Linked DNA regions of Lacibacter sp. H407. The main gene of each other region encodes a partner of the protein of the gene in region 2 in a complex. Links are inferred from orthologs where the notes say so. Each region holds a gene or a part of one and is shown on either strand. Other genes may lie near its edges.

What was found.
Region 1: the proteins of mnmG (region 2) and mnmE are in contact, whole or in part, in a solved structure (PDB 9HIP), measured with the Escherichia coli proteins. The link is inferred for Lacibacter sp. H407 from one-to-one orthologs.

What each region holds. Positions count from the first base shown.
Region 1 is NZ_JBBKTU010000001.1:2,047,572-2,062,759, forward strand. Bases 7,898-10,841 are described here. They hold mnmE (tRNA uridine-5-carboxymethylaminomethyl(34) synthesis GTPase MnmE), read left to right. Parts: upstream 7,898-8,651; coding sequence 8,652-10,031; downstream 10,032-10,841. Other genes in these bases: WG989_RS08945 (energy transducer TonB), read left to right, coding at 7,898-7,994; WG989_RS08950 (ExbD/TolR family protein), read left to right, coding at 8,145-8,612; WG989_RS08960 (hypothetical protein), read right to left, coding at 10,084-10,689. Also shown: WG989_RS08915 (NADH-quinone oxidoreductase subunit N), read left to right, coding at 1-522; WG989_RS08920 (ABC transporter permease), read left to right, coding at 696-1,976; WG989_RS08925 (zinc-dependent metalloprotease), read right to left, coding at 2,058-4,628; WG989_RS08930 (MotA/TolQ/ExbB proton channel family protein), read left to right, coding at 4,933-5,787; WG989_RS08935 (ExbD/TolR family protein), read left to right, coding at 5,874-6,539; WG989_RS08940 (ExbD/TolR family protein), read left to right, coding at 6,566-7,114; more of WG989_RS08945, read left to right, coding at 7,167-7,897; WG989_RS08965 (response regulator), read right to left, coding at 10,886-11,281; WG989_RS08970 (ABC transporter substrate-binding protein), read right to left, coding at 11,278-13,623; WG989_RS08975 (T9SS type A sorting domain-containing protein), read right to left, coding at 13,744-14,505; WG989_RS08980 (DUF8740 domain-containing protein), read right to left, coding at 14,529-15,188. UniProt on the Escherichia coli protein: Exhibits a very high intrinsic GTPase hydrolysis rate. Involved in the addition of a carboxymethylaminomethyl (cmnm) group at the wobble position (U34) of certain tRNAs, forming tRNA-cmnm(5)s(2)U34.
Region 2 is NZ_JBBKTU010000001.1:1,301,240-1,316,411, forward strand. What follows is about bases 4,698-7,625. They hold mnmG (tRNA uridine-5-carboxymethylaminomethyl(34) synthesis enzyme MnmG), read left to right. Parts: upstream 4,698-5,191; coding sequence 5,192-7,060; downstream 7,061-7,625. Other genes in these bases: WG989_RS05630 (hypothetical protein), read left to right, coding at 4,698-5,120; WG989_RS05640 (TonB-dependent receptor domain-containing protein), read left to right, coding at 7,288-7,625. Also shown: WG989_RS05595 (DUF3089 domain-containing protein), read right to left, coding at 1-202; WG989_RS05600 (isopenicillin N synthase family dioxygenase), read left to right, coding at 272-1,216; chrA (chromate efflux transporter), read left to right, coding at 1,283-2,461; nadD (nicotinate (nicotinamide) nucleotide adenylyltransferase), read right to left, coding at 2,441-3,028; WG989_RS05615 (FeoA family protein), read right to left, coding at 3,047-3,274; rRNA maturation RNase YbeY, read left to right, coding at 3,332-3,772; WG989_RS05625 (CAP domain-containing protein), read left to right, coding at 3,769-4,431; more of WG989_RS05630, read left to right, coding at 4,503-4,697; more of WG989_RS05640, read left to right, coding at 7,626-9,741; WG989_RS05645 (helix-turn-helix domain-containing protein), read right to left, coding at 10,097-10,885; WG989_RS05650 (hypothetical protein), read left to right, coding at 10,901-11,038; WG989_RS05655 (hypothetical protein), read right to left, coding at 11,035-11,304; WG989_RS05660 (fatty acid desaturase), read right to left, coding at 11,620-12,375; WG989_RS05665 (nuclear transport factor 2-like protein), read left to right, coding at 12,660-13,202; WG989_RS05670 (very short patch repair endonuclease), read left to right, coding at 13,716-14,129; WG989_RS05675 (helix-turn-helix transcriptional regulator), read left to right, coding at 14,203-14,442; WG989_RS05680 (DNA cytosine methyltransferase), read left to right, coding at 14,439-15,172. UniProt on the Escherichia coli protein: NAD-binding protein involved in the addition of a carboxymethylaminomethyl (cmnm) group at the wobble position (U34) of certain tRNAs, forming tRNA-cmnm(5)s(2)U34.

The DNA.
Region 1 (15,188 bases), 750 kb from region 2 along the record:
CGTATGTTGGCCTACTCCAGTATTGCACAGGCAGGCTTTATGATGTTTGCGGTGTTTGCTATTAACGACATGTCGAAACAAGGATTGTTGTTGTACGCAGCTGCTTATTGTTTTGCTACTATCGGCATATTTGCCGTGTTGGTGAAAATGAAAGATTATACGTTCGATGGTTTCAATGGCCTTGCTAAAAAGCAACCGTTGGTAGCATTGGTATTAACTGTTTGTTTACTCTCTCTGGCAGGTATTCCTTCAACCGCCGGTTTCTTCGCTAAATATTTTGTGCTGGCAGCAGCTGTTAAAACAGGTACTTACTTGTGGTTGGTGATCTTCGCAGTTGTAATGGCAGCTGTGAGTGTGTACTATTATTTCCGTGTGATCCAGGCAATGTATTTCAAAGAAGGTGAAGGGCAGGAATTGGAAGTATCTGCTCCCTTTAAAGGTTTGTTGATTGTTGTGGCAGCCGTTATTATTCTGTTAGGTGTGTACCCAAGCATCTTGCTCAACTGGCTCACGATCTATTAAGTTTCAGTGACGGTATTTATTTGTCGCTTTTTTCATTCTTCAGGTGAAGTGCCCGTTTACGTAGTGCAGGGCAACCACTCATAGAAAGAACTTGTTTTTCGTGCAGGCTTTCTTAATTTCGGAGTGAAATAGAACGTTTGAAAACAAACTTCTGTTTTTATCATCTATTCAATATGACATTCTCTGACATTTTACGGCTTGCCTGGCGCACCATTCGATCCAACAGGTTACGGACAGGTATTACCGTTTCAATTATTGCATTTGGTATTATGGCGCTTATTGGCATTATTACGGCCATCGAAGCAATGAACCAGAGTTTGTATGAGAACTTCTCGATACTGGGAGCTAATTCATTCAGCATTCGTTTTAAGGAACGTAACATCCGTTTCGGTGGCAACCGCTCCCGTACCGATCTGACTAAATCAAAGAAAGGCGGTAATCGTGAACGAAACTCAAATCTCGACCGGGTGATCAGCTTTGAAGAAGCACGCCGTTTTAAAAATCAGTTTGGATTTCCTGCAACGGTAAGTATTTCAAAGTTTGCCAGCGGAAATGCAACCGTTGTGTTTGAAGATCAAAAAACAAACCCTACCGTACGGGTGATCGGTGGCGATGAAAATTACCTGATCAATAGCGGGTATGTGTTAGACCAGGGGAGAGATTTTAATAAACTGGATGTGGAGAGTGGACGGAATGTGGTGATCATTGGAAGCGATCTGGCAACAAAATTATTTAAGGGAAGGGCAAATTATGCCATCGGAAAATTGATCCGTATCGGATCAAACCGATACAGGATCATCGGCGTTTTAAAAGCAAGAGGTGCAAGTTCGTTCTTATCGTTGGACAATCTTGCGCTCATTACTTACAACAACGTTCGCCGGGTGTTCAGCAGCACCGGAAGCTACAGCATCACCATCAGGGCAAACGACTTTAAACAAATGGATGCGGCAGTGGGAGAAGCCACCGGTGTGTTCAGGCAGGCTCGTAAGCTCAATATTAAAGAAGCTGATAATTTTTATGTGGACCGAAGTGACAGCATTGTTGAAACACTGAAAAATACATTACGGTATGTGCGTTTAGCCGCCATGGTCATTGGTATTATTACACTTATTGGAGCGGCAATTGGTTTAACCAATATTATGCTGGTGGCGGTGAGCGAACGTACACGTGAGATCGGATTATCAAAATCATTGGGCGCAAAAAGTGGAACCATCCGTACACAGTTTTTATGGGAAAGCATTCTCATCAGTTTGCTCGGTGCTTTCTTTGGTATCGTATTGGGAATTTCTGTTGGTAACCTTGCAGCGGTATTCTTAAAAACAGGATTTATAGTGCCCTGGCTCTGGATCATTGCGGGTGTGCTGATCTGTTTTGTTACCGGTTTACTGGCAGGTTTATATCCTGCTATGAAAGCATCGAAATTGGATCCCATTACTGCATTACGCTATGAGTAAATTGAATGCATCTGTTCAAATATAAAAGAGAGCCGCTTCAAATGAAGCGGCTCTCTTTTTATAATGATCAACACTTGTTCCTTATCTTGGTTCAAGAATATTGGTGATACGATCGCTCAAATCCTGCAAGTGCAGTTTCGTCATTGCATCTGTAGTAAGAGGCAATGCAACTTTAATATCATTCTTCAGCGTACGCAATGTTCCTTTCAGAATTGAGTAAGCATCGGTATTCTTGATATTCAATGAAGGTGAAACCTGGAATGAAATACCAATGCCACCAAGTGTTAGCGGAGAAGCCCCACCCGGTAACAGAGTAATGATTCGTTCTACAAACATTTTCTGCAGATTACGACGATATACATCGGTTGCTTTACGTGTATACACTTCGCTGAAGATCGAACGACGAAGATCGTCCATTACTTCTGTTGCTTTGTATGCACTGTTACCTAATGTAGCTTCTGCTTCAAACAGTTTGGTCATGGTTGATCCGCTGATGATACGATTCAAAACAGATTCCTGTCTGTTTGCAATTATGATCTGCGGATTGATACCTGTACGGCTGAAGATATCGTTATTGATCAACCAGGTTGGGGTTGCAAACAACTGCTGGTTTAAGAAATTCATTGCTTCTTTTTGCGTTGCTTTTGGCGTAAACTCATACACAGGTCCTGCTTGCTCAGTCATTTTTGGTGTTTCATAAATACCGCCAATGTTTTTTGCAACATGACCCATGTAACGTCCGAATTGTGTTTGCACCTGATTGTACATTTCATCCAAACCTTCATAGCTTTCGTTTGGTTGTTTGGTCCAGTTGATTAAGTTCGGCACAATACGTTGCAGGTTCTTGATACCATAACCACTTGCTTTCATTGCATCGTTACCCAAATCTTCGTTTTGTGAACGTGGATCGTCAGGATTTGTTTCTGTACCAAACCAAAGACGTTTGTTTTTCAAACGCTCAGTGGTCATTTTTTGCAACACAGGAACTTCTGCTTCTGCTGTTTTGTAATCAGGCATCCAGCGGTAACCCCATTCGATCGCCCATTTATCATAATCACCAATACGTGGGAACAAGCCCAGTCTTGATATATTATCTTCCGGTTGTGCTACGTAGTTGAAACGTGCATAATCCATAATAGATGGCGTATGGCCATTTGCTTCAACCCATGCTTTATTACGAAGGCTGTCAACAGGAACTGTTGAAGAAGAACCATAGTTATGACGAAGGCCTAATGTATGACCAACTTCGTGTGATGATACAAAACGGATCAACTGTCCCATTAAATCATCATCGAGCACCATTGTGCGTGAACCCGGATCAACAGCAGCTGTTTGTATGAAATACCAGTTGCGTAAAAGGCTCATTACATTGTGATACCAGTTGATATGACTTTCCAGAATTTGTCCGCTGCGTGGATCGTGTACATTTGGTCCGCTTGCGTTCGCAACTTCACTTGGTTTATAAACAATGGCACTGAAACGTGCATCTTCCAAACTCCAGGTACTGTCTTCTTGTTTTGTAGGAGCCATTTTACCCATGATGGCATTTTTAAATCCTGCTTTTTCAAACGCAACCTGCCAGTCGTTTACACCATCGATCAAATACTTCACCCATTTTTTAGGTGTTGCAGGATCGATGTAATAAATGATCGGATTTTTAGGCTCCACCAATTCGCCACGCTTGTATTTTTCGATGTCTTCATCTTTTGGTTCGAGTTTCCAGCGAACCGCCATTTGAATTTCTTTTACACCCTGTGGGTTTGCATCGAAATCGGTATAGCGTCTTGTAAAGAAACCAACTCGTGGATCGAAATAGCGAGGCTTTGCAGGTGTTTTTGGCAACAATAACATTGAGCTGTTTAATTCCAATGTGAAGTTTGCACTACGGGCAGCAGCAGCAAACGGATTTGTTTGTGCACCGGGGGCAGCAGCACCACGGCCGAATGTTTTTACCGTTTTAATTTCAACATTCATCGGGTATGACTTGATACCAACGGTATAAGATTTGTCGGATTGAATAGCGCCCAATTGAAGACTTGCTTTGGAACCTGTATTAAAAAATAATACATCGTTATCGCCAGCAATATATTCTGTCATATCAATAACAGTAGAACGTGTATTGGTAACCGAATCTCTGCCATAGGCACTTACTGCAAACGACTGCATAATGGGTTGAATGTTTGAATTCACAACCGCATTGAACATGCCTTCTGCATCGCTTCCACGTTGATCGTAAGAAACTCTTCTTAAAAACACCCGGTTATTCGGGCCTTTTTCAAAACGGATCACGTTGTTATTTACAATATCACCTGCATAACCAGAAAAGCCATTGCTGAGGCCGCTTGCCGATTTTGAAATACGTGTAACAATAAGGATATCTCTGTTCAGCAAAGAATCTGGTAGTTCGAAATACGATTTGTCGTCAACCGTGTGCACCTTAAATAAACCGTCGTCGGTTTTGGCTTTATCGGTGATTACTTCTTTGTATGGCTTTGGCCCTGCAGTTGGACGTTGAGCCGCCGGGGGCATCATACCGGTTGGAGGTTGTGTACCATTGCCGGTTGGCGGGTTGCCGGGCCTGTTTTGTGCCACAGTAGTTAAAGCACCGCTCAGGAAAACGAGCAGGCATAACGATTTTACATTTTTCATCATACTTTTTATGGGGTTTAAAAAAATCGATTGAAGGTAATTGGAATAACCGAAACCTGAGTTATACAACCAACGAGTGGAAAAAGTTAAGGACAGACGGCGAATTGTGATAAATGGTGCAAACGATTGATAGAGAAAAGAAAAAATTAAAATGTTTGGGAGTTGCGGAAAATAAATATTTCCCTAACTTGTGCCACCCTGCATGAGGGAAATGGTTTGATTTTTTGAAAAGGAAAATTTCATAGAATTGTACCACTATTAAAGATTTTAAAAACTTACTTAATTAAAAACCAAAAAATCAATTGTCATGGCTGAAACTAAACCAACGGCAGCAAAGGCTGCAACTTCAGGTCAAGCAAAGCAGAGCAGCAACGTTATTTCGTGGATCGCACCAATCGTGTGTATCATTGCCGGTTACTCTATCTGGCGTTTTATTTTAGGTAACCCAAGTGGTTTTGATGAGCCCGCAACGGAAGGTTGGTTCTGGCCGAAACATCACAAACCAAAAGGTGCATTGAATGCGATTTATGAAGGTGGTATCATTGTACCGTTTCTGATCGGATTGTTCTTAATGGTATTTGTATTTTCTATTGAGCGTTTCCTTACCATCAGCAAGGCAATGGGTGCAGGTAACGTAACTGATTTTATCCGCAAAGTGCAATATCATCTTGCTAATAAAAATGTTGATGCTGCTTTGGCAGAGTGCGACAAGCAAAAAGGTTCTGTTGCAAACGTAATGAAGGCAGGTTTAAGAAAGTATCGTGAAATGACATCTGCAACAGATTTGGATCATGATCAAAAAGTAGGCGCTATTCAAAAAGAAGTAGAAGAAGCTACCGCACTTGAATTGCCAATGCTTTCAAAGAACCTCGTGTTCTTATCTACCATCACTTCACTCGGTACATTGATCGCCTTGTTGGGTACGGTATTAGGTATGATCCGTTCATTTGCCGCTCTTGGTAAAGAAGGTGGTGGTGGTGATGCAGGTGCCTTGGCCCTTGGTATCTCTGAAGCCTTGTACAACACAGCTTTGGGTATTGCCACTTCGTCGTTCGCCCTCATCATGTACAATATCTTTACAACAAAAATCGATTCGATCACATACGGTATCGACGAAACAAGTTTCACATTAACACAGAGTTTTGCTACTCAGTATAAATAATCAAACCAATCTTCCGAAAAAATAATCGGAATGATGGTGTGGAATTTAGCTGAAATTGAATCTTCATATTTCAAAACTTTCAAGTAATGTCTAAACTCAATAAAATAGCCAGGAAGAGTACATGGGTGGATATGACGGCCTTTGTGGACGTAGCGTTCCTTATCCTGTCGTTCTTCATGCTGGCAACAAAATTTAAGCCACCTGAAGTGGTTAAAATTGAGAATCCAAAGTCGGTTTCTTCTGAGAACGTGAAAGATAAAGATGTTTTAAAAGTATCGTTTGATAAGGACGGAAGAGTATTCATCAGTTTTAGTAACGATAAGGATGGCAAAGAAAAAGCCCAGCTTACAGCAGAGGTGCTCAGCCGGCAGAAAGGCTTGGGTCTTACACCAACTGAAATTTCCAATTTTATCAAATTCTCGGTAGGCGGTATCGGTGTACCCGTTCAAAATCTGAAAAGCTTTCTGGCTTTCAGTGATGATGAGTACAAGTCGTTTCAACAGCCCGGTATACCTGTATCAGATACATTGAACAATCAGTTGAACGATTATCTGGGTGCAATGTTAACCGGAACCGGCGGCCGTCGCCCGGCAAATGTGATGTTAAATGGCGATAACGCAACAAAATATCCCTACTTCAAAAATGTATTAGCTGCATTTAAAAAGAATGGTATTTTCTCGTTTAAGTTGGTAACATCGCTAGAAGGGGTTCCTTCGGGCACACCTTTGTACAAAACACAGAATAAAAAATAATTTAGTTAACATTAAATCACTGAACAATGGGAGCAGATGTATCAGCACCGGAAGGTGGGGGTCATAAAAAAGGCCCGGGGGTCAAGAAACAAACCCGTAAGGATACCAAGGTGGACATGACACCCATGGTGGATCTCGGATTCTTGCTTATCACTTTCTTCGTGTTTACAACGACAATGAGCACGCCCAAAGCGTTTAAGCTGAACGTTCCTGACGATACTGCCAAGGACGAAGAGCAAACAGAAGCAAAAGCTTCGGGTGCGTTTACGGTATTGCTCAGTAAAGAAAATCATGTGTATTTCTACGAAGGCCAGTTAGACGCTGAAGGAAAAAACTTTAAGTCGTCCAATTTCAAGGAAATCCGTGCAGAGCTCCTGCGTAAAAAGGCCAACACTCCGGAAAAAGATTTCGTAGTGATCATTAAACCAAATGAACAGGCCAGTTACAAAAACGTAGTAGATATGCTGGATGAAATGCAGATCCTGGAAATTAAGCGTTATGCAGTAGTGGATATTGCCGAGGGTGAAAATGCCTTGATTGGCGTTACCGAAGGTACTCCTGCCGGTGGCAAGTAATGGTACGTATGGAATTTTCTGATTGCAGCATCTAATATTAAAACCGTTAATTATGGAAGTAAACAAAATATTAAGCGCCGATTTTCTCGACATCCTGTTCGATGGCAGGAATAAGGAATATGGTGCTTATGAACTCCGCAGAAACTACCGCAAGCGGTTAACAACTGCATTGGCAATTACGGCCGGATTGGCCTTGTTGATCTTTGTAGCGGTGATCGTGAGCCGCAGCGTATCGGCCAATGAGAAAACAAAGGTTAAGTCAACCGATGTTACTCTTTCAGAGATTAAGCAGGAAGAGCCGGTTAAAATTGAACCGCCACCCCCGCCACCTCCTAAGCAGGAGCCACCAAAAATTGAGATCACCAAGTTTACTCCTCCAAAAATCGTTGAAGACGAAAAGTTTGAAGAGAAAAACGAAGTGAAGGAACAGGAAGAAATTACCAACGTAGGTAAAATTGACCAGGAAGGTATTAAGGATCCCGAAATTGTGAATCCTCCTAAAGTGGAAGAAGAAACAAAAGTAGTGGAAGCTCCAAAAGAAGATCCCAACCAGGTATTTACCAAAGTGGAAGTGGAAGCCCAGTTTCCCGGTGGTGAAGGTAAATGGAACCAATATGTACAACGTGCCGTTGAAAAAAATATTGACGACCTCGTTGATGATGGTCAGGCTGGTACATGTGAGGTTCAATTCATCGTGGACAGAGAAGGTAACGTAAGTAATGTAGAAGCATTAACCATGAAAGGTTCGGTACTTGCACGTATTGCAACAGATGCGATCCGCAAAGGACCTAAATGGATTCCCGCTATTCAAAACGGCCGTCAGGTAAAAGCATGGCGTCGTCAAAAAATTACGTTCCGTCTGCCAGACGAACAACCCTAAGACCTTTTCAAGAAGGAATATACAAGCAAGTTCCCCATCGGTTTTTCCGATGGGGATTTTTGTTTTTGTCCGACGGTTTTTGTTGACAGTAAAAATTTTTTGTTGTTATGGATTTTGTTGTTGTTATCATCTCAGTATAAAACAACGCTTATGTCTGCAATAGAAAATACAAACGACAAACGGGCCGTCCGCATCGACTTTGCACCAATGGTTGACCTTGGATTTTTGCTCATTACCTTTTTTGTTTTTACTACTTCCTTAATGGAGCCAAAGGCATTTGGTTTGCATATGCCGGAAGATGGTATAGAAACGCAGGCACCCTTATCTGCAACCATTACACTAACCCTATTGGAAAACGGACGTATTGATTATCTGGAAGGCAGTGAAGCACATGTATTGACCAAGGGCAGCACACATTTGTATCAGCAACAATCGTTGCGTAAGCATTTGCTTGAAAAGCGAGAACGTATCATTGAACAACTCGGTTCTGATGAACAATACACCGTGCTCATTCAACCAACATCACAAACGAATTACAAAGAAATGGTGGATGTATTGGATGAAATGACCATCACCGGTATTAAAAAATATGTGCTGTTGCAGGATAAAGCAAATTAGGGATGTGGCTATTCTCTTCCATCGGGCTATTTTTGCATTATGCTTGGAAAATTAGTAGGCTGGGATGATACGATCGTTGCATTGGCTACTCCGCACGGTGTTGGGGCAATTGGAGTGATCCGTTTAAGCGGACCAAAAACAATTGACATCGTTAATCAATTATTCCCTTCGAAGGATCTGTCAAAACAAGCATCACACACGATTCATGTTGGGTTGTTGAAAGATGGAGAACATGTGTTGGACGAAGTAGTAGTGTCGTTATTTAAAAATCCGAAAAGTTATACCGGCGAAGATGTGATCGAAATTTCCTGTCACGGGTCTCCATTTATACAGGAACAAGTCATCAACACACTTGTAAAGCACGGAGCACGTTTGGCAAAGCCGGGTGAATTTACACAACGTGCTTTTTTGAAAGGCAAGCTTGATCTTACTCAGGCGGAAGCAGTGGCCGATCTTATAGCCAGTAATACAGAAGCATCGCAAAAAACAGCGCTGCATAATATACGTGGCGGTTTTTCATTGGTATTAAAAGAATTGCGGGAACAACTGATCACATTTTCTGCATTGATCGAACTGGAGCTTGATTTTTCGCAGGAAGATGTGGAGTTTGCCGACCGTACAAAATTTTACGAACTCATTCACCGATCACAAAAAGTAACTACCGACCTCTTGCAATCGTTCCAGTTAGGGAATGTGATCAAGAACGGTGTAAGTGTTGCTATTGTGGGCAAACCCAACGCAGGCAAATCCACGTTGTTGAATACACTGCTCAATGAAAACCGTGCTATTGTAAGTGAAATAGCAGGTACAACGAGGGATACGATTGAAGAGATCATCAATATCAACGGAATTTTATTTCGTTTAATTGATACAGCAGGCATCCGTAAAAGTACAGATGCAATTGAAGTGATCGGTGTTGAAAAGAGTATGGAAAAAATGCAGCAGGCCGATCTTGTTCTTTACCTGTTTGATGTGAACAGTGAATCACAAGCTGAGTTAGAAACGGCATTACAGCAAGTGCAGGAGCAGAATAAAAGTTACTTGTTGATCGGCAATAAAGTTGATCTGCTGGGAGAAGAAAATGCACAACAAAAATTTTCAGGCGATGGCGTATTTTTTATAGCTGCCAAATCAAATAAGCACATTGATGTATTGAAAGAAAGGTTGGTTGATAAAATTGTACAGGGAACCATTCAGCCGGAGAATACGATTGTTACCAATGCCAGGCATTATGCAGCGTTACAGGAAGTAGAAAAATCGCTTGTTGATATAAAAGCAGGACTTGATAATAAACTTTCAGGGGATCTGCTTTCCTTGGACATCAGACGATGTTTGCATTTTCTCGGAGAGATCACCGGAGAGATCACCAATGAAGACCGGTTGGATTATATTTTCAGTAAGTTCTGTATCGGAAAGTAAAAAGCGTCGCCAATATAAGCAACGCTGAAACCAAAACAACTGCATGAGACGGTCAGGGAATGTCGATACTCCGGATGGTACATTCGTTCACAATTTTCCCATCGCCATATTTATCCCAAAAAATCACTTGTATGTTATAATTCTTTTCCCATTCCATGGGCTTGCCGGTATTGATGGTACATTTTAATCTTGTTGCTTCCTCTTTTTCAAATACATCATTACCTGCAAACAGATCTTTATCCTGAAACAGCACTTTCCCGTTTTCATCGCTGATGCGAAGGGAACAGCCAACAGAAACCTTTCCATCTTTCTCCTGCATACCCGTTACATTTTCATTGATGAGGAGAAAACTTTCACCAATCGGAATATCTGTATGATTCAGTATTTCATTATTCATCATCAGTATTGCTTTCTCCAACTCCATGTTTTGATATGTAGAAGTAAGACCGGTTGTAAGATCTTTTTTTACACCTGCAGTTTTATTCATCGAGCAGGCAGAGAAAAAAAGGATCAACAACAGCGAAGAAAGTACCGGCAGTAAACCCGTCGGTACCTGCAACGCTTGTTTAAAGATCGAAAAGGAGTTTTTCAGCAGCATTGACCATGCATTCCGGTGTTTTCTGTTTTGAGTATCCTGTAAAATCATAGATAGCAGCATGTTCATATCAGTTTAACATTGTAAAAATGCAACAGTTAAATAGCAGCATAAAATATTACTGACTGAGATGCAGTACAAATAGATCGAAATGTGGTAAACGAATGTTGAAGCGTAAAACAGAAATTGCAAGTTCAGGATCTAAGCGAAATGCAACAGAAATAATATAGTAGAATATGTAAGATACGAAACAACAAGACTATCTGTCCATTTCTTCAATTGCTTCAGCCGTAAGTGGCTTGGTGAATAGTTTTTTTACGATGGAAAAGTTTTTTGCTTTTAGTTTGTCTTCGTGATACACGGAAGAAGTGTACAAATACACAGTTGTGTTAAAATGATTTCGTTGTTCAAGTTTGTCAATTGCTTTCAGAAATTCCCATCCATCCATCAATGGCATATTGATGTCCAGCAGAATAATATCGGGCAGCGGTTGTTGTAGTTTTAATTTTTCACGAATGTATTCCAGCGCTTCTTCAGGGTTGGTAAACGAATCAATTTTTGTGAGAGGCATATACATGCTGATAATTTCCCTGCTCAGAAAATTATTGATCTCATCATCATCAATCAAAAGAATATGTTTATTCCCCTTGCTCATATTGTTCCAGGTGTTTTTGGCAGGGTGATGGTAAATACGGTACCGTGATCTTTTTTGCTGCTTACATGGATACTGCCGTTGTGCGATTCAAGTTGTGATTTTACAATATACAGTCCCATTCCTTTACCATCGACACCAGTATGAAAACGCTGAAAAAGCTGAAACATTTTAGCGCCATACTTTTCCAGATCGATACCTGAGCCGTTATCAGTAAAAGCGATCGTATACGAATCTTTTGATTCTGTTGTGGTAATATGTATTTCGGCTATTGAACCGGGTTTTCTGTATTTGATGGCATTCGTAATAAGATTCTGAAATACACTATGCAGAATTCGTTTTGGAAATGCAATTTCCTGCACCGCAAATTCATGCGTGATCTTCGTTTCTGTTCGTTGTATCCATTCCCCAATTGAAGTAATTACTGTTTTGAGTAGTTGTTCTAATTGTACAGTTTCGGGCTTTTCTTCTGCTGCAGTGCGAAAGGAAAGTATTTCATTTACATCATTCAATGTTTCATGCAGAATAAAAACACACTCTGTGATCTTTGAAAAATAGGAGCTGTTTATTTCACCCAGTTCATCTTTTTTAAATAATCGTGTAAGGCTCAATAAATTTGCTACAGGCGACCGAAGATTGTGAGAGGTGATGTATGCAAACTGTTGTAATTCACTATTTCGTTTCAATAAAGTAGAAGACAAGTCGCTCAATTCAACTTCTTTTTTCTTCAGATCATCCACATCCAGGTAGATGCCTGTTAAATGTGTAGCCCGGTTTTTATGATCTCTTTTCAGTACTCTGCTGATCAGCAGGCACCATTTCCATTCCCCTGATTTTGTTTTTAAACGTATGATAATACCAGGACTTTCAATTGATGTTTCAATTTGAGCTCGAAATGTTTGGGCTAATTCTGGCAAATCATCCGGGTGAACCTGTGAACGTAAAAAATTCCTGTCGTTTGCAAGCTCATTTGAATCGTATCCAAGATTTGTTGCAAATGAATCGCCCAGAGAAACAGTATCGTTGTCAAGATCAAGGTCCCAAATGCCAATGCCTGCAGCCTGCACCGCCATTTTTAATCGTTCTTTATTAATGAGCAGTTGTTCCTGTGCACGTGTTCGTTCTTTTACCTCCAGCTCTAATTCACGTGTTCGCTTACGCACTGCTTTGCGAAGGGTAATGCCATATGCAAAGAACATTGTAATGATAAATGCGGTTACAATACCGCTGATGAATATAATGCGCCACAATCGTCCTGATTCTGATTTGCCGGGATTGTAAATAAATCCGTCCAATGTAACAGCGGAATCAATAATTCCAAGTGATTTATGTACATCAAGTATATGCTGCCATCTGCCTTCGTTCTGATGCCCGATCTCCACAAACATTGGAAGGATCAGCTTTCTCATTTCTGCCGCTTCAAACAGCAATGCTTCTCTTCTAACATTCCGCTCTTTCACGCCGGGCAGTGTTAAAATATATTCAGCAATTTCTTCGGGGTGTGCCAATGCATAATCCCATCCTTTAAAACTGGCTTTTCTTATTTTTTCTGTAAGCAAAGGGTTTTCTTTCGCCATTTCCTGTGTGGTAAACAGCAAGTCGCCATAAAAATCGATCCCATAATTTACAGGAAGAATTGTGTTTACTTTAATACCGGTGAGTTCCAATTGACGGGGCTCTACAGAAATGTAGCCTGTCATTGCATCAGCATGGCCATTCAAAAGATCGGCATTGTTCCAGGTATGAGGAATAACCCGCAGAGAATCTAATGGGATACCTTCTTTCAAGAACAACGCCTGCAGCTGTACCCATCCCTGATCCTGTGAAGCCATGATCTTTTTTCCTATGAGATCAGATGGAAAATTAATATTTGCCGCAGCAGGTGAAATAACGGTGTAGGGTGAGTGCTGAAACACAGTGCCAAGCACCACTATCTTTTGTCCCATCGCATGGTTGAGAATGAGATCAGAACCGGTAATGCCAAAATCAGCAGTACCATTGAGTACCGCTGCAACAGGCGGATGATCTTTGTCGGCAGGAATAATTTTTACGTTTAACCCTTCATCGGTATAAAACCCTTTGAGTTGAGCTGCATAGTAACCTGCAAACTGAAACTGATGCCACCATTTCAGATGAATACGGATACTGTCAGCAGCAGAAACAGATTTGCTTGTAACGCAAATCAATGTTCCATACATCATCAACTTAGCAATAAATGATATTGGTTTTAGTAGTAACAGTTGGGTTTTGGTTTTAGTCAAACGTGCTCCAATCTCTCCTAAGTTACGGATATAAAAATTATTTAAACTGTAGTTTTCGATTAATTTTTTGTTTACTGCAGGCATAAGAGTACCCGAAAAATCTATTTTTTGCGATTGTGTTGAATAAGCTGCAGATATAGTTGGGGTTGTTTTATTCCTATTGCAGCCAAATAAAAAAGAGGCACGTTATTGTGCCTCTTTTTTCTACTGTACAATTATTTTCTGGTACAGCTCTTTTTGCGAACCAAGTTTTACAATGTAAGTACCCGGTGCAAGTCCTGTGAGTTGAACAGGTGTTTGTGCCGTTATGGTTAGCTGTTTCATCAACCGTCCGTTGTTATCAAATACGAATAATACATCGTTTTCTATCCCGTCTGCACTGATGTTTACAGGCCCTGTGGATGGAATGGGCCATGCTTTCATTGAAATCACTTTTCCATTATTTCCATTTACTAACCGCACAATTGAATACATAAACTTACCATCAATATCTTCCTGCTTCAAACGATAATAGGTTTTACCTCTGAAGTCGTTTGCATCAACATGCGAATAGTTAAGTGGTGATGATGAATTACCATTGGGCGCTGCCGATTTTACAAAGTGGAGTTGGGTAAAGTTGATTTCGTTTTCTTTTTTCCACTCCACATAAAAACCTTTGTTGTCGATTTCCTGCACCGTTTTCCAATCGAGTTGCACCTTACTGTTGTTGATGCGTTTGGCATTGAATTCGAGGCCGAGAACAGGAAGAGGGGCTTGTGCAAGTGTTATCGGTTGCAACAAACCTTGTGTAATAAAAGTTCCATTGCCGATGGTTGTTGTAAAGCTTTCGCCGAGATTAAATTCAAAGTGAATGTTATTGGCTATGCCAGATGAGCCGCTGCTGTTTAATACGGTTGGTTGAATTGTTTGGGCTTTTGAAAAAACAATCATAACCAATAGTGTAGCAGACAAAAAAGTTGATTTCATTTTTTCTGATTTATTGGTCTTTATTAATCTGCAAATACCAGGTGTCCTGAAAACTGTGTAACATTTACATACGATGCACCGCCCTGTGATGCTGATACACCTGTTAATTCAGGATCATTAAATTCACCATTGAACCATCTGAATCGTACATAAACTTTATCACCGGCTGAAAGTTTTGCATCGGTACTTACGGAATAGTTTTGTCTTTGACCAATATTGTCAGGGTTATCCATCAATGTTTCAGCATAAGCGGAAACCTTCAAGCTGCTTATTTGTCCGGTACTGTTTACCCGAACTAATTCAGCCCAGCCAACAACGCCATCGGATCTAATGCCAACAGAGGCATCAAAATGATATACACCGCTGTGAGGTGCTGTGAAAACAGAATTTGCCGCTGTACCACCAACACTAATCGTGTTTCCATAATCATAATCAACATTATTAAAGAAAACTTTAAACCAGTTAATTTCACTGTAATTATTAAGTCCGCCGGGATAAACCCCTGAAACTTTAAAAGCAACTTTAGGCGGAGCTGTAGGTGCGGGTGGTAAATTTTGCCAAGTGGCATTACCAGCAGCATCACTTGTTAATACTTTACCAGCACTTGGGTTTGTATTGCCTCCGCTTATTTTTACATTTCCTACAACTTCCAGTGCTTTGCCTCCCGAGTTTGTTTGAAAAAA
Region 2 (15,172 bases):
GTTTGGGAATACTGTCCGACGGGTCCTGCTTGAGGGGATGTGCAGCCCAAAAGCGAAGATCAGCATAGTTTGGAAGACTATCTGCAGCCTTCAGCTCACGTGCATAGTTGCTGGTATGAGTGTGATATGATGATGAGCAACTGGCAAGCAGAACACTAATAAAAAGGAGGCTCCAGAAAAAACCTTTCGTTGATTCAATCAATTTTGTAATTTTTGCAAGTCAAACCTACTATAATTGAATCGAATAGAGTACTAATAAAACGTGATAGTTATGACAATTCCAGTTGTTGATCTTGCAGAGTTTACCAGTGGTGACGTAGTTTTAAAACAAAAATTTGTAAATGAATTGGGCCGTGCTTATGAAGAGGTTGGTTTTGTAGCGGTAAAAAATCATGGTGTTCCAGATGATTTAATAGCCGATCTGTATAAATATGTACAGCAGTTCTTTTCATTGCCACTTGAAAAAAAGAGAGAGTATGAAATTCCTGATCTGGCAGGACAACGTGGTTATACATCGTTTGGAAAAGAACATGCGAAAGGAAGTGATGCACCGGATCTGAAAGAGTTTTTTCAATATGGACAAAAAGCCGAAGGTGAGGAATATATACCGGAGGAGTATCCGGATAATGTTCAAGTGAACGAGATTTCTGCATTCAACCCAACGTTTCACGAGTCGTATCGAGCATTTGAGGAGTCGGGTAAAAAACTGTTACAGGCCATTGCACTGTATCTTGGACTTGATGAGTTTTATTTTGATCAATGGGTGCGTAACGGGAATTCGATTCTTCGTGCTATTCATTATCCTCCCATTACCAATGAGCCGAAAAGTGCGATACGTGCCGAACAACATGAAGATATTAATTTGATCACACTGTTAGTTGGTGCTTCCGCTGATGGTTTGCAAATTCTTACAAAACAAAATGAATGGGTAGGCGTTACTTCATTGCCGGAACAAATAGTAGTGAACGTAGGTGATATGTTGCAACGGCTTACCAATAACAAATTACGCTCAACCACACACCGTGTTGTAAATCCTCCACGTGAGTTATGGCACACGTCCCGCTTTTCAATTCCATTCTTTTTGCACCCGAAAGGAAATATGTCCTTAGCATGTTTGGATAGTTGTATTGATGAAACAAATCAAAAACATTATCCGGATGCAACAGCAGGTGAATATTTGGATGAACGCTTGCGTGAAATTGGTTTAAAAAAATAGACAGCGAAACAACTTAAAACGCATCACCTGAAATTTATCCGGCACATTCCTTTTTTAAAAGCTGTATTGCTTTACACGCTCACTGCATTCGGTGGGCCGCAAGGGCATATTGGAATGCTGATGAAAATATTTGTAAAGCGACGCAGAGATTTAACGGAGCAGGAGTTGACCGATCTCATCTCGTTCTGTCAGTTGCTTCCTGGTGCAAGTTCTACACAAACCATTACACTTATCGGTTATAAACGGGGAGGCTTACCACTTGCATTGGTTACACTCATTGTGTGGGTGTTACCTGCTTGTTTAATAATGGGTGGGCTTTCGTTCTTTGTACATTTTCTTGACAAAAAAGCACTGCACACGGATATTTTCAAATTCTTACAACCGATGGCCGTTGGCTTTCTGATCTATGCTGCATGGAGTACTTACAAAACAGCTGTGAATAATCAGATCACCCGTGTCATCATGGTAGTGGCGGCTGTAGCCGTTTATTTATTTTTTAAAACGCCTTGGGTGTTTCCCATCATTCTTATTGCTGCAGGTGTTGTTACAAATTTTAATAAGAAACGTATTCCGCAAAAAGAAATACCTCGCCGAAAAGTAAAATGGACCAATATCTGGATGTTTGCTTTTGTATTTATTGTTGCCGGTTTTTTGAGTGAAACTGCAAGAAAGCAACAATGGGAAAACCGGCGTGCTTTTAATTTATTTGAAAATTTTTATCGTTTTGGAAGTTTGGTTTTTGGAGGTGGACAGGTATTAGTGCCAATGATGTATGAGCAGTTTGTAATTCGGGAGAAAACGCAATACATGACGGGAGAAGAATTATTAACTGGTGCGGGTTTTGTGCAAGGAGTGCCGGGTCCTGTTTTTTCAATGGCATCTTATGCGGGTGGCATGGCCATGCGTGATTTGGGGAAAGAGCAACAGGTGCTTGGAATTATCATCGGAGCCGTCGCAATTTTTTTACCGAGTCTGTTATTGGTGTTATTCTTTTTTCCGATCTGGAATAATCTAAAAAAGTATGCAGTTGTATACCGATCGTTGGAGGGGATCAATGCTGCAACGGTAGGTCTAATGGCAGCTTCTGCCTTTTATGTAGCAAGAGATATTTCCATTCTTGATATGAAGGCGATCAGTTATCTTAATCTGATGGTTATTTTTTCAACAACAGTTTTGTTGACAACTACAAAAATTCCGCCACCGGTAATTGCATTTGTTTGTCTGCTACTCGGCTGGATTTTTTAGTTTGTAATATCCAGCACTTTCAATTTCATCACACACAATATCGGGAACAAGATAACGGATCGATTTGCCTTGTTGAATTAACTCACGGATATGTGTAGCCGAAATTTCTAACAGAGGCGCCTGCAACACTGTTAGTTGTTTTACATTCGGTTGAACGGCGGGGAAGCCGGGTCTTGTATAAACATGAATCGGATAATTATTCATGATCGTTTCTGCATTCTTCCATTTATCAAGATTTTGCAAACTGTCACTTCCCATTATGATCGTGAACCGGTGTTGAGGATATTTTTCCTCCAGGTAGGCAAGGGTGGTAGTTGTGTAAGATGGCTTGGGTAAACGGAATTCAATATCAACAGCTTTCATCGCTGCTGTTTTTTGAATAGCAAGATTTACCAGATGAAGCCGGTCATATTCGTTCAAGAGATGTTTTTGCTGTTTAAACGGATTTTGTGGAGATATGATAAACCAAACCTGGGCAAGATCGGTCTCGTTCAGGATATGCTGTGCAATGATCAGGTGCCCGTTGTGAATTGGATTAAAGGAGCCAAAATAAAGTCCTATTTTCATTAATTAATTGAAATACAATTAGTTAGGAGTGTTTACAAGTATGCTTCTTGCTTCTTCAATGCGTAGGCTTAATTGATAACCTGCCACTTTAATGCTGATCGGATCGCCCAGTGGTGCCAGCATTTCTACCAATACTTCTTCGCCCGGAACACAACCCATTTCCATCAGTTTTAAAAAGATCTCATCATTTTCAAATGAATGAATCACCCCTTTCTGTCCCGGTTCTAACTCAGATAATCTTTTCATATTCAATTGCAAAAGTATTGCATCCTGCTTTGAAAGTTTTCCGAATTTTGGAGAATAATGGCAGCTACTTCCGTTCATTTTTTTTACCAGGATATCAGGTTCAGTTTACCCAAGCGAACACTACTCAAGAGTTTTATCACAAAATTGTTTTCAACAGAAGGGCAGCGGCTAGAGAGTATCAATATCATTTTCTGCACCGATGAGGCGTTGCTTGCCATTAACAAAGATTTTCTACAGCATGATTATTTCACCGACATTATCACGTTTCCTCTGTCGGGAAAGGGAGAGCCTGTAAACGCTGAATTGTATATCAGCATCGATCGGGTAAAAGATAATGCAAAACAAGCTGCTGTAAGTTTTCAAGAGGAGCTGCATCGGGTGATCTTTCATGGTTGTCTGCACCTTACTGGCTATAACGACAAGTCTTCACAACAAATTAAGAAGATGCGTGAACGTGAGGATCATTATTTGCGTTTATACGCCAAACATCGTCCATGATCCGTCTCGCCTTTTCTCTCTTTCTTCTTATATCTACCGGTCTTGCCTATGGTCAAGGTGTGATTGTACTTCAGGATAAACCTTTTGTGTACAAGGATAACCGTGATACAGCTGTTTGGAATAGACTAACGGCAAACTCAGCGTTCCGGTCACTCTCAACCATGGAGCAGGAGTTTTTCTATTGGAGCAATCTGATGCGAAAGAACCCGGCAGGGTTTAGCGAAACGGTTGTAAAAGAATTCCTGATTCAGTTTCCGGAGGCAAATTCAGCGGAGGCAAGATCGTTGATCACCGATCTGAACCAAGTGAAAGCGGTGCTTCCTTTTTTGCTTCCTGATGAAGGATTGATCCGAATGGCCAAGACTCATGCAGCCGATCTCAAGAACAGGGGCGGGATCATTTCCCATCAATCAGCTTCAGGGAAAGGTTTTGTTGATCGAATCAAAGAGATAGGAGGGTACCGTTGCGGGGCTGAGAATGTGTTTGTAGGAACGCCTCAGGCATTGGACGCCTTGATCCTGCTTTTGATCGACAAAGGAATAAGAGATAAAGGACATCGAAAAAACCTACTTGATCAAAATTTTACAATGATGGGAGCCTCCTTTGTCGAAACCGGCAAGAGCAAGGCTGTATTGGTTCAGGATTTCGGCTGTAAATAAGTTTCACGAAACACAGTTTCACCCTGAAACTGTGTTTCGTGAAACAGTAACTTTGCTCAAAATCAGAACACATGCCCAGAAAGAGATGGACTCCTCAAACAGAACTTACCCCCTCACTTTTAAAGTTCAGAGAAAAGAGAAAGTGGCAGATAGCACTTAGAAGGTATTTGCTGGAGCGTAATCCTTGTGTTTCCTATGCGCCTTACTTTGGACTGGATATTGAAAGCTTCCGCAAATGGATTGAAACACAGTTCTCTCCTGACCTTTCCTGGGACAGATTCGGAACCGACTGGCAGTTCGATCATATTATACCCGTTACTTATTTTGATTTTGCAAGCGATGAGGAGCTAATGCTTTGTTGGAACTTCACAAACATTCGGGTGGAACGGGCACAAAGCAAGAAAGAAAGCGGCAATCGGGTGGATGTGTTGATGGCAAAGGATTATTTCGGGAGGCTTTACAATGAAACAGGTTATGAGGTTTGCCGGGCTTTATTGGAAAAGATTACCCGGATTGAAGTGTCGGAGATGATTTCAACCACTCAGCAAAAGGAGTTTATTAACCAGCACAAAGACTATTTACGCCATATTGAAGGCTTTAGCTCCTATGAATTTGAACTAGTGAATTCAGGCAGAGATATCGAAGAAGTAAAGAAAGAAGCAGAATTGATCAAAAAGCTAGGTCGCTAGACCTTTGCTGCCAATTTCCTGATGGTTAAACGAAAACAAGTTGGAAAACAATTTGGCTAACTTTGCGGCTTATGTTTCCAGAATACGATGTGATAGTAGTAGGCGCCGGACACGCCGGTTGTGAGGCTGCAGCTTCTGCGGCCAACATGGGTAGCAAAGTATTGCTCATTACCATGAATATGCAAACCATTGCCCAAATGAGCTGTAATCCGGCCATGGGTGGTATTGCAAAAGGACAGATCGTACGGGAAATAGACGCCCTCGGAGGTTATAGCGGGATCGTAAGCGATAAAAGCATGATCCAGTTCAGGATGCTTAACAGGTCCAAAGGTCCGGCTATGTGGAGCCCTCGCACACAAAATGACCGGATGTTGTTTGCCACTACCTGGCGGGAAATGCTGGAGCAAACTCCCAATGTTGATTTTTACCAGGACATGGTGAAGGGATTACTTGTAAAAGATGGCTATTGCAATGGAGTCATCACTGGACTTGGTCATGAGATCAGGTCGAAAGCGGTAGTAGTAACCAGCGGTACTTTCCTGAATGGCGTTATCCATATTGGTGAAAAACAATTGGGCGGTGGACGTATCTCCGAAAAAGCATCCACCGGTATTACAGAGCAATTGGTAGAACTGGGTTTTGAAAGCGACCGTTTGAAAACTGGTACACCTCCACGTATTGACGGGCGCAGCCTCGATTATTCCAAAATGGAAGAGCAAAAGGGCGACGAAGAGATCACCGGCTTCTCTTATATGGATGTGCCCATCATCAAACCTGCTGAACAACGCAGCTGCTATATAACGTACACCAGTGCAGCTGTACACGATATTTTAAAAACCGGCTTCGATCGCAGCCCCATGTACCAGGGACGCATTCAGGGTACAGGTCCCCGTTACTGTCCAAGTATTGAAGATAAGATCAACCGATTTGCAGAACGGGAACGTCATCAATTGTTTGTAGAGCCGGAAGGCTGGAATACGGTCGAAATCTATGTGAACGGCTTCTCGACCTCATTACCGGAACAAGTTCAATACGAAGCGCTTCGTAAAGTGGTGGGTTTTGAGAATGCCCGCATGTTCCGCCCGGGTTATGCCATTGAATATGATTTTTTTCCACCTACACAGTTAACCTATTCGCTCGAAACAAAACAGATCCAGAACCTCTTCTTTGCCGGACAGATCAACGGTACCACCGGTTATGAAGAAGCAGCCTGCCAGGGATTGATGGCGGGCATCAATGCACATTTAAAAGCATCTGAACAGGCACCGTTCATTTTGAAACGTAGCGATGCATACATTGGTGTACTCATTGATGATCTCATCAGCAAAGGGACCGATGAACCATACCGCATGTTTACAAGTCGTGCTGAATACCGCACCTTGTTGCGCCAGGATAATGCGGATCTGCGGTTGACAGAGCTCAGTTATAAAATGGGATTGGCTACACAGGAAAGGATGGACAAAACAAGAAACAAACTTGAAGCGGTAGAAAAGATCAAACAAACACTCAACGAAATTTCATTAGCGCCGGAAGAGATCAATCCATTTCTTGAAGCGAACAATAGTGCTGCGTTAACACAGAAACAAAAGGCTGCACAAATTCTGTTGCGCCCCGGCATATCATTACAACAACTCATCCTTGCATCACCCACTTTGCAACAACTAACGGGAACGCCTACCGCAGAAATTGCGGAGCAGGCCGAGATACAGGTGAAATATGATGTATATATTGAAAAAGAAAAAGAACTGGTACAACGGATGAGTCAATTGGAAGATCTTGAAATTCCATCCAGCTTTGATTACAACAAACTCTCTTCACTAAGTACCGAAGCATTACAGAAGTTTAAAAAGATCAAACCACAAACATTAGGACAGGCATCACGCATCTCCGGTGTAAACCCAAGCGATGTACAGATACTGATGGTGTATATGGGACGATAGGAGATGATGCACATCATTTCTGTAAATTTCTGACAGCTTTTTAGAACTGTTAACTCCATTTATCTTTTTCGTTTTACTGCCTGTCATTAATTGCTACGATATCATTCGTTTTTCAGCAACATTTGTTGAACCGAATCATCATGCAATATAGAACGAGGCCATAATCGTATTGCTTTGTCTTATACAATGGTTGCTGTTGATTCAGGTGTAGCTCAACACTTGAACAAATGAAAATTACGTTAAACCTTATCATCCTTTTTTTTGCTTGTATTGTTGCAACAGCACAAACATCCGTGCGTGGAAAAATTACATTGAAAGTTGCCAATCAAGATCAACAACCGGTTGAGAATGCAACAGCTGAATTATTACGCAGCAACGATTCTTCCTTAGTAAAAACGGCGTTATCAGATAAAGCCGGGCTGGTTGAATTTGAACAGATACCATTCGGTACTTACATCATCCGCACAAGTTTGGTGAATCACGAAAAACAATTCTCAACAGTTGTTACAGTTTCCGAAACGCAAACATCAGTAACCGTCGCTGATCAGGTGTTGCGTCCATCAGCCACACAATTAAAAACAATTGAAGTAACCGGAAGGAAGCCGTTTATTCAACGACTCGGCGATCGTATTGTGGTGAATGTAGAAAACAGTGTCGTAAATGCAGGTAGTTCTGCATTTGATGTGCTGGAACGTTCGCCCGGTGTTTTAATTGACGCAAATGATAACCTAAGCATGCGTGGACGCAGCGGCGTTATCATCATGATCGATGGAAAACCAACACCCATGAGTGGTGCAGACTTGGTAAATTATTTACGCAGCCTTCCATCCAATGCCATTGAACGGATTGATCTCATCACCAACCCATCATCCAAATATGATGCGGCGGGTAATGCGGGCATCATTGATATCCGCATGAAAAAAGATCAACGCTTTGGAACCAATGGCAGTATTACAGCCGGTTACGGACAAGGTGTTTATCCAAAAGCAAACGGTGGAATTAATTTCAACCATCGCAACAAGATCATGAACTTGTTTGGTGGCTACAACTATGCCTACCGGATGAACCTCAACAATCTTTTACTCGATCGGAATTTTTATACCGATGGTGTGTTTACCGGAAAAGATGAAAAAAACAACTACACCAAAATTCCACTCGACTTACACACGCTTCGCTTAGGTGCCGATTTCTTTCCATCTAAAAAAACAGTGATCGGTTTTGTTGTGAACAGCAATTTGAATTTTATCAATCCATTTAATAATAACAGCTCGGTTGTAATTGATGGAAACAAACAACCCATCTTCACCTTCCGTACACAAACAAGAAACAGAAGCAGTAACCGGAATGCAGTGGGGAATGTAAACATCAAACATACATTCGACAGTACAGGAAGAGAGCTGACTGCAGATATTGATCTTGGTTATTTTGGCTCAGCTAATAATTCACGTGTAGCAACGCAATATTATAATCTCAATGGCGGACAGTTGCAACCCGATTATATATTAGATGGTTTGCAGGATGGTATTCTTCGTCTTGCAACAGCAAAAGCAGATTATGTACATCCGTTAAAAAACAAAGCAAGGTTCGAAGCAGGATTTAAAACAAGCCTGGTGCATGCAGATAATGATGCACGCTTTTTTGACATGAGCAACGGAACACCGGTGGATGATGAAAACAAGACCAATCATTTTTATTATGATGAAAACATCAACGCTGCATATACCAACTTCAAAAAAGAATTCAAGAAGTTTGATCTGCAAATTGGTTTGCGTGCAGAAAACACTAATGTAAAAACAAAACAGGTAAGAGGGAATATCACCTGGGATTCATCGTACACACAATTATTCCCCAGCGCATTCTTCAATTACAAATTGCATGAAGATCATACATTGGGTGTGTCGGTAAGTCGCCGCATTGATCGTCCCAATTATTCGCAACTCAACCCCTTCCTGTTCTTGATTGATGTAACAACCTATTCAACCGGTAACCCATCACTGTTGCCACAGTTCACCTGGAGTTATGAGTTGAATTATACGATGAAGAATATCAACTTTACATTGGGTTACAGCCGTACAAAGAATAATCAGAATATCGTGATCACCCGTTTCAAAGATGTGTTCCCGAATATTCCGAGCGATGATAACATTACTGTACAGATACCGGTGAACCTCACCTCATCTGATTACTATGGCTTGACCATTGCTGCACCTATCCGTGTGAACAAGTGGTGGAACATGATGAACAACGCCAATATTTTCTACAATCATTTCAACGGTAACCTTGCAGGTACCACGCTGGATAATGGAAAAGCTGTAGTAAGTCTGAGCAGCAACCACACATTCACATTTGGAAAAGGATGGACCAGTGAGTTATTTGGAAACTATAACTCCGGAGGACAATACGGGTTTATGGTGATGCGTCCGCAATGGGGTGTTGGTGCAGGTGTGCAAAAAAGTTTGTGGAAAGGAAAAGGACAAGTACGGTTCAACATCACCGATATTTTCTGGACCAACCTTCCACGTGCAACAATAACGTATAATAATTATGTAGAAATATGGAGAGCCTACCGTGAAACAAGAGTAGCCAACCTCAGCTTCACCTACCGCTTTGGAAGTAATAAAGTAGCACAGGCAAGAAGAAGAACAACGGCATCAGAAGAAGAACGCCAACGTGCCCAGTAGCCACGAAGGCACAAAGGCAGAAAGCAGCACGAAGAAGATTCGGTTAATCCTTCTCTTTGAGAATTTCGTGACGTAGCGACTTTGTGGCGAAAAACTTAGATACATTTTTTCTCATGTTGATATCGGGCTGGTAGTCTTGCCGGCCCTCTTTTTTTGTTTGCCGCAAAGACACAAAGACGCAAAGTGTCACAAAGGAAAAACAAAAGGCAATAAGCAATTGGCAAAGCATCAAACACTTCGATTGGCTGTATTTTTTTGCCTATTGCAAATTGTCAATTGCCTATTATTTTTGTCCGACCGGTATCGGATCAAAAGAGTAATACACAAAGTGAAGTTGCTCAAAGCTCGCAGCTTCTTATCGTAGCTCTTTCTTCCTTGCAATTTGCAATAACTGTAAGTGTGGTTGTAAATGTACCAGACTGTCTTTTTGTAAAAACTGGCGGAGATGTTTGTAGAAATGACTGTAATCGTAATACCCATACACGCCGTAGTGAAAGGTTTGCGGACGGGTAATGATATGACTAACGGCTTTGCGTATGCGCAGCACCTGCAGTGCCTGCTTACTGCTGAGGCCGGTACTGGTTTCAAAATAACGTTGCAGTGTGCGGGTGGAAACATGATGCTGGGCAGCCAGCTCTTCCACAGCGGTATGGAAACTATTATCGATCACCGCTTTTTGTAAAATGGAAGTAACAATGCTGATGGGTTTTAATGAACCCTGGTATTGCTCAATGATCTGTTCGTAATGCTGGGTTAAATACTGTACCCGTTTTTCAAACGTAAACAAATGCTTTACATTATTGATCACTGTTTGTTCCATCAGGTAACTCAATGGAAACATGGTGCCGCTGTATTCGGAAAAATTCACCTTCTTCTCAAAGATCACCGGACTCACTTTAAACTTGATCCCAAACACCACATTGCCGGGTTGGTGAAATGCTTCAATATTATTGAGCCTTGGTAAAAAGCCATCGCCACGCAGTTGTTGTTTGTTTTGCTCGATCTGCATGGAGTAAGGCGTACCCAGATTAATGAGATACGAATAACCAAGATTGGGAAACAATACATCGCTAAAACCTTCCGGATATTTCTGCCAGAGATGTTCAAATTTTGTTTGCCAGAAAAACTCAATGAACAATGCCAACGGCCCCGTTACATAATGTCGGTAGTAGTTAGTTTCGAAGTGATCGGTATGAACAAACTCAATGTGTTGCACGCTACCAAAGTAAACAACAACGCAACTGTATGCAATGGATACGTGATGAACGGCACACCGCTTATCAACTATTCACGTTAACGATTTATTAGTAAACCGTACACAAACAAACCAAGCGTTAGTAACACGTGCACAAAGAGCCATGCTTTTTGCCAGCCTTTTCGGTTAGTCCACTTAACAGCTGGGTTAAACGGATCGAAGATCAATGCGATTCCCAGGTTGGATGCTGCGGTAAAAATATCCTTACTTACAAACAGAAAGTAAAGACTTAATAAAACGAATGCCACATAACCCCAGCGGTTGATCGCAGGGCTGATGTCTTTTGCAGTTGTTTTTTCTGTTGTCATGTTTTTCTTTTCTGATAGGTAGACGTCACAAGAAATTTGTTACAACCTTCAATGTTAAGAAATCATGATCTGCCTTTGTTTGCCACAAAGACACAAAAGCACAAAGCGGCACAAAGAAGAAAATCAAATTGATCATTCCTCTAACGGAGTGTTTCACTGTATGCCTTATCCGATAGATATTGGTTTTTGTCTTTTTTTCTTCTTCGTGTTCCTTCCTGCCTTCGTGTTTCCGTGGCAACTATTCACCAACAAAAAAAACGGCCGTCAGAAAATATCCAACGGCCGTTCAATTATGATCAGTAGTAAAAATTAATGTTACTGTTTGCGCTGTGGCAAATGCACCGGCTTTAAACGAATGATGTGCAAAGCATGCATCACACGCATAATCAGAAAGGTAAGATCGAACTCATACCACTTCCGTGCAAAGTTGGCATTGTCTTTATCCTTGTGGTGATTGTTTTGAAACAATTCGCCCATCAGCAATACACCCCATGGCGTTGTGTTCTTACTGTGGTCTTCAATTTTAAAATTGCGGTAACCCAACTTATGACCAAACCAGTTTACAATAGCACCTTGGATAGGGCCCATCAAAAAATGAATCGGCAACAAGAGGAACCACCAGAAGCTTGGTGCAAAAAAGAAATAGAAGGCAACATACCCTGCAATAAAAAAGCCACGGGTAATATTGTTATGGCCAAACTTATCGAGCTTATCCCAAACAGGTAAGTACTCACGTGTAAATTCGGGATCGGGTACATTTTTACCGGTAACAAATCCACTGAAGATACGTGCTGTGTGCACCATCATTTGCCAGATATCTTTAAAGAAATGCGGAGAGTGCGGATCTTTCTCCGTGTCGCTGTACGCATGGTGCATGCGATGCATCACCGCATATGCACGTGGAACTAAAAACGAAGAACCCTGTACAAACCATGTTAAGAAATAAAATGTTTTTTCCCAACCCGGTTTGGCCGTGTACATCTGGTGGGAAGCATAACGATGGAGAAAGAATGAGTGGAAGAACAAACTTAAAAACCAATGCAATGTAAAAAACAAGAGAATCGCTGTCATGAGAAACGTAAATAGAATAAATGAAATAAGGTTGCAAAGAAAGCATATAAAAAGCACACAACATGAACTGTAGAAAAACAAGACGAAGTTTTGACCCAATTACTCAACACTCAGTCGTAAAAGCAAACAACTGTGTGTTAAAAACTGGTGGTAACTATCTGTTCACTTGCCAATTACAATCACTAACTTTCTGCAACAGAACCCCACCCCGTTGATTGCTTGCACTTAGTTCCACCCCCATTGATTGCTGCCACTTCTATTTTTTTACTCAAAACCAACCACACATGAAACATGTTTTCCTGGTAGCCAGCATTATTGGCCTTATGCTTGCGTGCAACAACGAAACAGAAACTCCAACAGATGCGGCCACAGCACCTGCTGCAACAACAACTCCCCCCGATCTTCCGTACACTGCCATGTATTCCAGCAGTTGGGATACCAATGTATCGGATACTGATTTGAAAACGGTGCTGCAGAGTTATAAAGACTGGGCCGATGGAAACCTCGATGGCGTGATGCGTGCCATGGGCGATTCGGTTTGGGTAGATGGAAGCGATGGTGTTAGTGCCAATTATTCCAATGCCGATCTGCGGAAACGTTGGGCACCATCACGTGACAGTCTCAGCTCTGTAGAAATTCAAATGGATGCCTGGCATAAAATGCGCAGCGAAAAACAGAAAGACAGTATTGTGGTGGTGTGGTATAAACAAATTGATACCTACAAAAGCGGACGAGTTGATTCGGCGCATTACCATGATATCAATATGGTAAAGGGCGGAAAAATTGTTTGGTACAGCCAGTACAAACGCCCGCTGCTTAAAAAGTAACTACGAACCCAACCAGTATATGAAGCAGCAGCCAAGTGGTTGCTGTTTTTTTGTGCCACCGAGGTCCGGCTCTGCCGGTCATATTCCTGCTGCCCAACCTTCCTGTCATCCCGACCGGTCCCGCAATCGGCGGGAGGCACGAGGGATCTGATCTGTTGAAAAATGTTTTGCCGTCGATGAACACAAAAGAACACAGATAAAAAACAGCCAATAACAGCAAGCAGTAAGTACGGTCGGCCCGGCTCTGCCGGTCTGAACGCTTGAAGAAACTTCCACGCCGAGTTCACTTAGTTGGCAGAGAAAAATCCCTTTGCGCCCTCATCCTCTCTGCATGAAAAACAATCAATAGTAGTACGGTCGGGACGGTTTCACCGGCCTGAACGCTTGCAACAACCCGACTTGAATTTGCTTTGCCTCTTGCCAATTGTTACTTACATCTTACTGCTTGTCCCTTGAATATTGCACATTGTCTATTGCCCATTGCTCCTCACTTCTCTTTTCTACCTTTAGCCAATGGCCGATGTACATACCAAAGCACAACGCAGCTACAACATGAGCCGCATCAAAGGCAAAAACACAAAGCCCGAACTGCTGGTGCGGAAATATTTACATGCACAGGGCTTTCGTTACAAACTGCACGACAAAACTTTACCCGGCAAGCCCGATCTCGTATTACCTAAATACAACACCGCCATCTTCATACACGGCTGCTTCTGGCACGGACACGCAAACTGTAAATATTTTACCATTCCCAAAACAAGAACCGATTGGTGGATGGATAAGATCAATAAGAATCGTACGAATGATGTAAAAGCAATGAAGCTGCTGAAGGAAGATGGATGGAAAATAATTACGATCTGGGAATGCAAACTAAAACCTGCTAAGCTTGAACAAACACTTGCCGCTCTGGTAAAAAAACTCTCCTGATTAATTACTCCCACAAACTGAACGTGACTTAAAGGCAAATGTACTTTACGTCACATGCTTTACTATTGTTTTCATGGATATGAAAACCAAAATTGGTTTGCGCATTAAAGAACTACGCACCGATCAAAATCTCACACAGGAAGAAGTTGCATGGAAAGCAGAGGTAGACAGAACATTTATGAACCATGTTGAAAATGGTAAACGCAATGTTTCTGTTGATACACTTTCAAAAATTATCTGCAACGGATTAGAAACAAGTTTCAAGGATTTTTTTCACACAGAACTATTTAACGGGAAAAGGAAAAGCAAATGAAAACAATCGAAAAACCAATATTGGTTAGCGCAAAAATTTATATAGTAGCAGAGAAGCTTTGGAAAGTAGCTCTTTTTGGTCCTGATAATTACCAGGCAGCAGTCATAAGTCATTACGTAAAAACAAAAGAGAAGAAACTTAAAAAGCCTGCAATTGCATTTGCAAAGGAATTGCTGACAGGATATTTTGAAGAGAACGAAATTTCAAATGCTGTTGCTGAGCAGGCATTACAATATTTAATAAAATTCAACGACGATATCCCGTTTCCCACACCTCCTAAACCAAAATTTAAATTCATCGATTTATTCGCCGGGATTGGAGGTTTCAGACTTGCTATGCAAAATTTAGGAGGTGAGTGTGTTTTCTCTTCTGAGTGGGATAAAGAAGCTCAAAAAACTTACTACGCAAACTTTGGTGAAATTCCGTTTGGAGATATTACTAAAGAAGAAACAAAAAAATGGATTCCAAAAGAGTTTGATGTTCTCTGCGCAGGCTTTCCATGTCAGGCATTTTCAATTGCCGGTAAGCGGGGAGGTTTTAATGACACAAGAGGAACACTTTTCTATGATGTTGCAGAAATAATACGAAGACATAAACCTAAAGCTATTTTTCTGGAAAATGTAAAAGGGCTTGTTAGCCATGATAAGAGAAAAACGCTTGAAACAATTCTTTACGTACTAAGGGAAGAGTTAAAGTATTATGTCCCCGATCCTGAAATTTTAAATGCAAA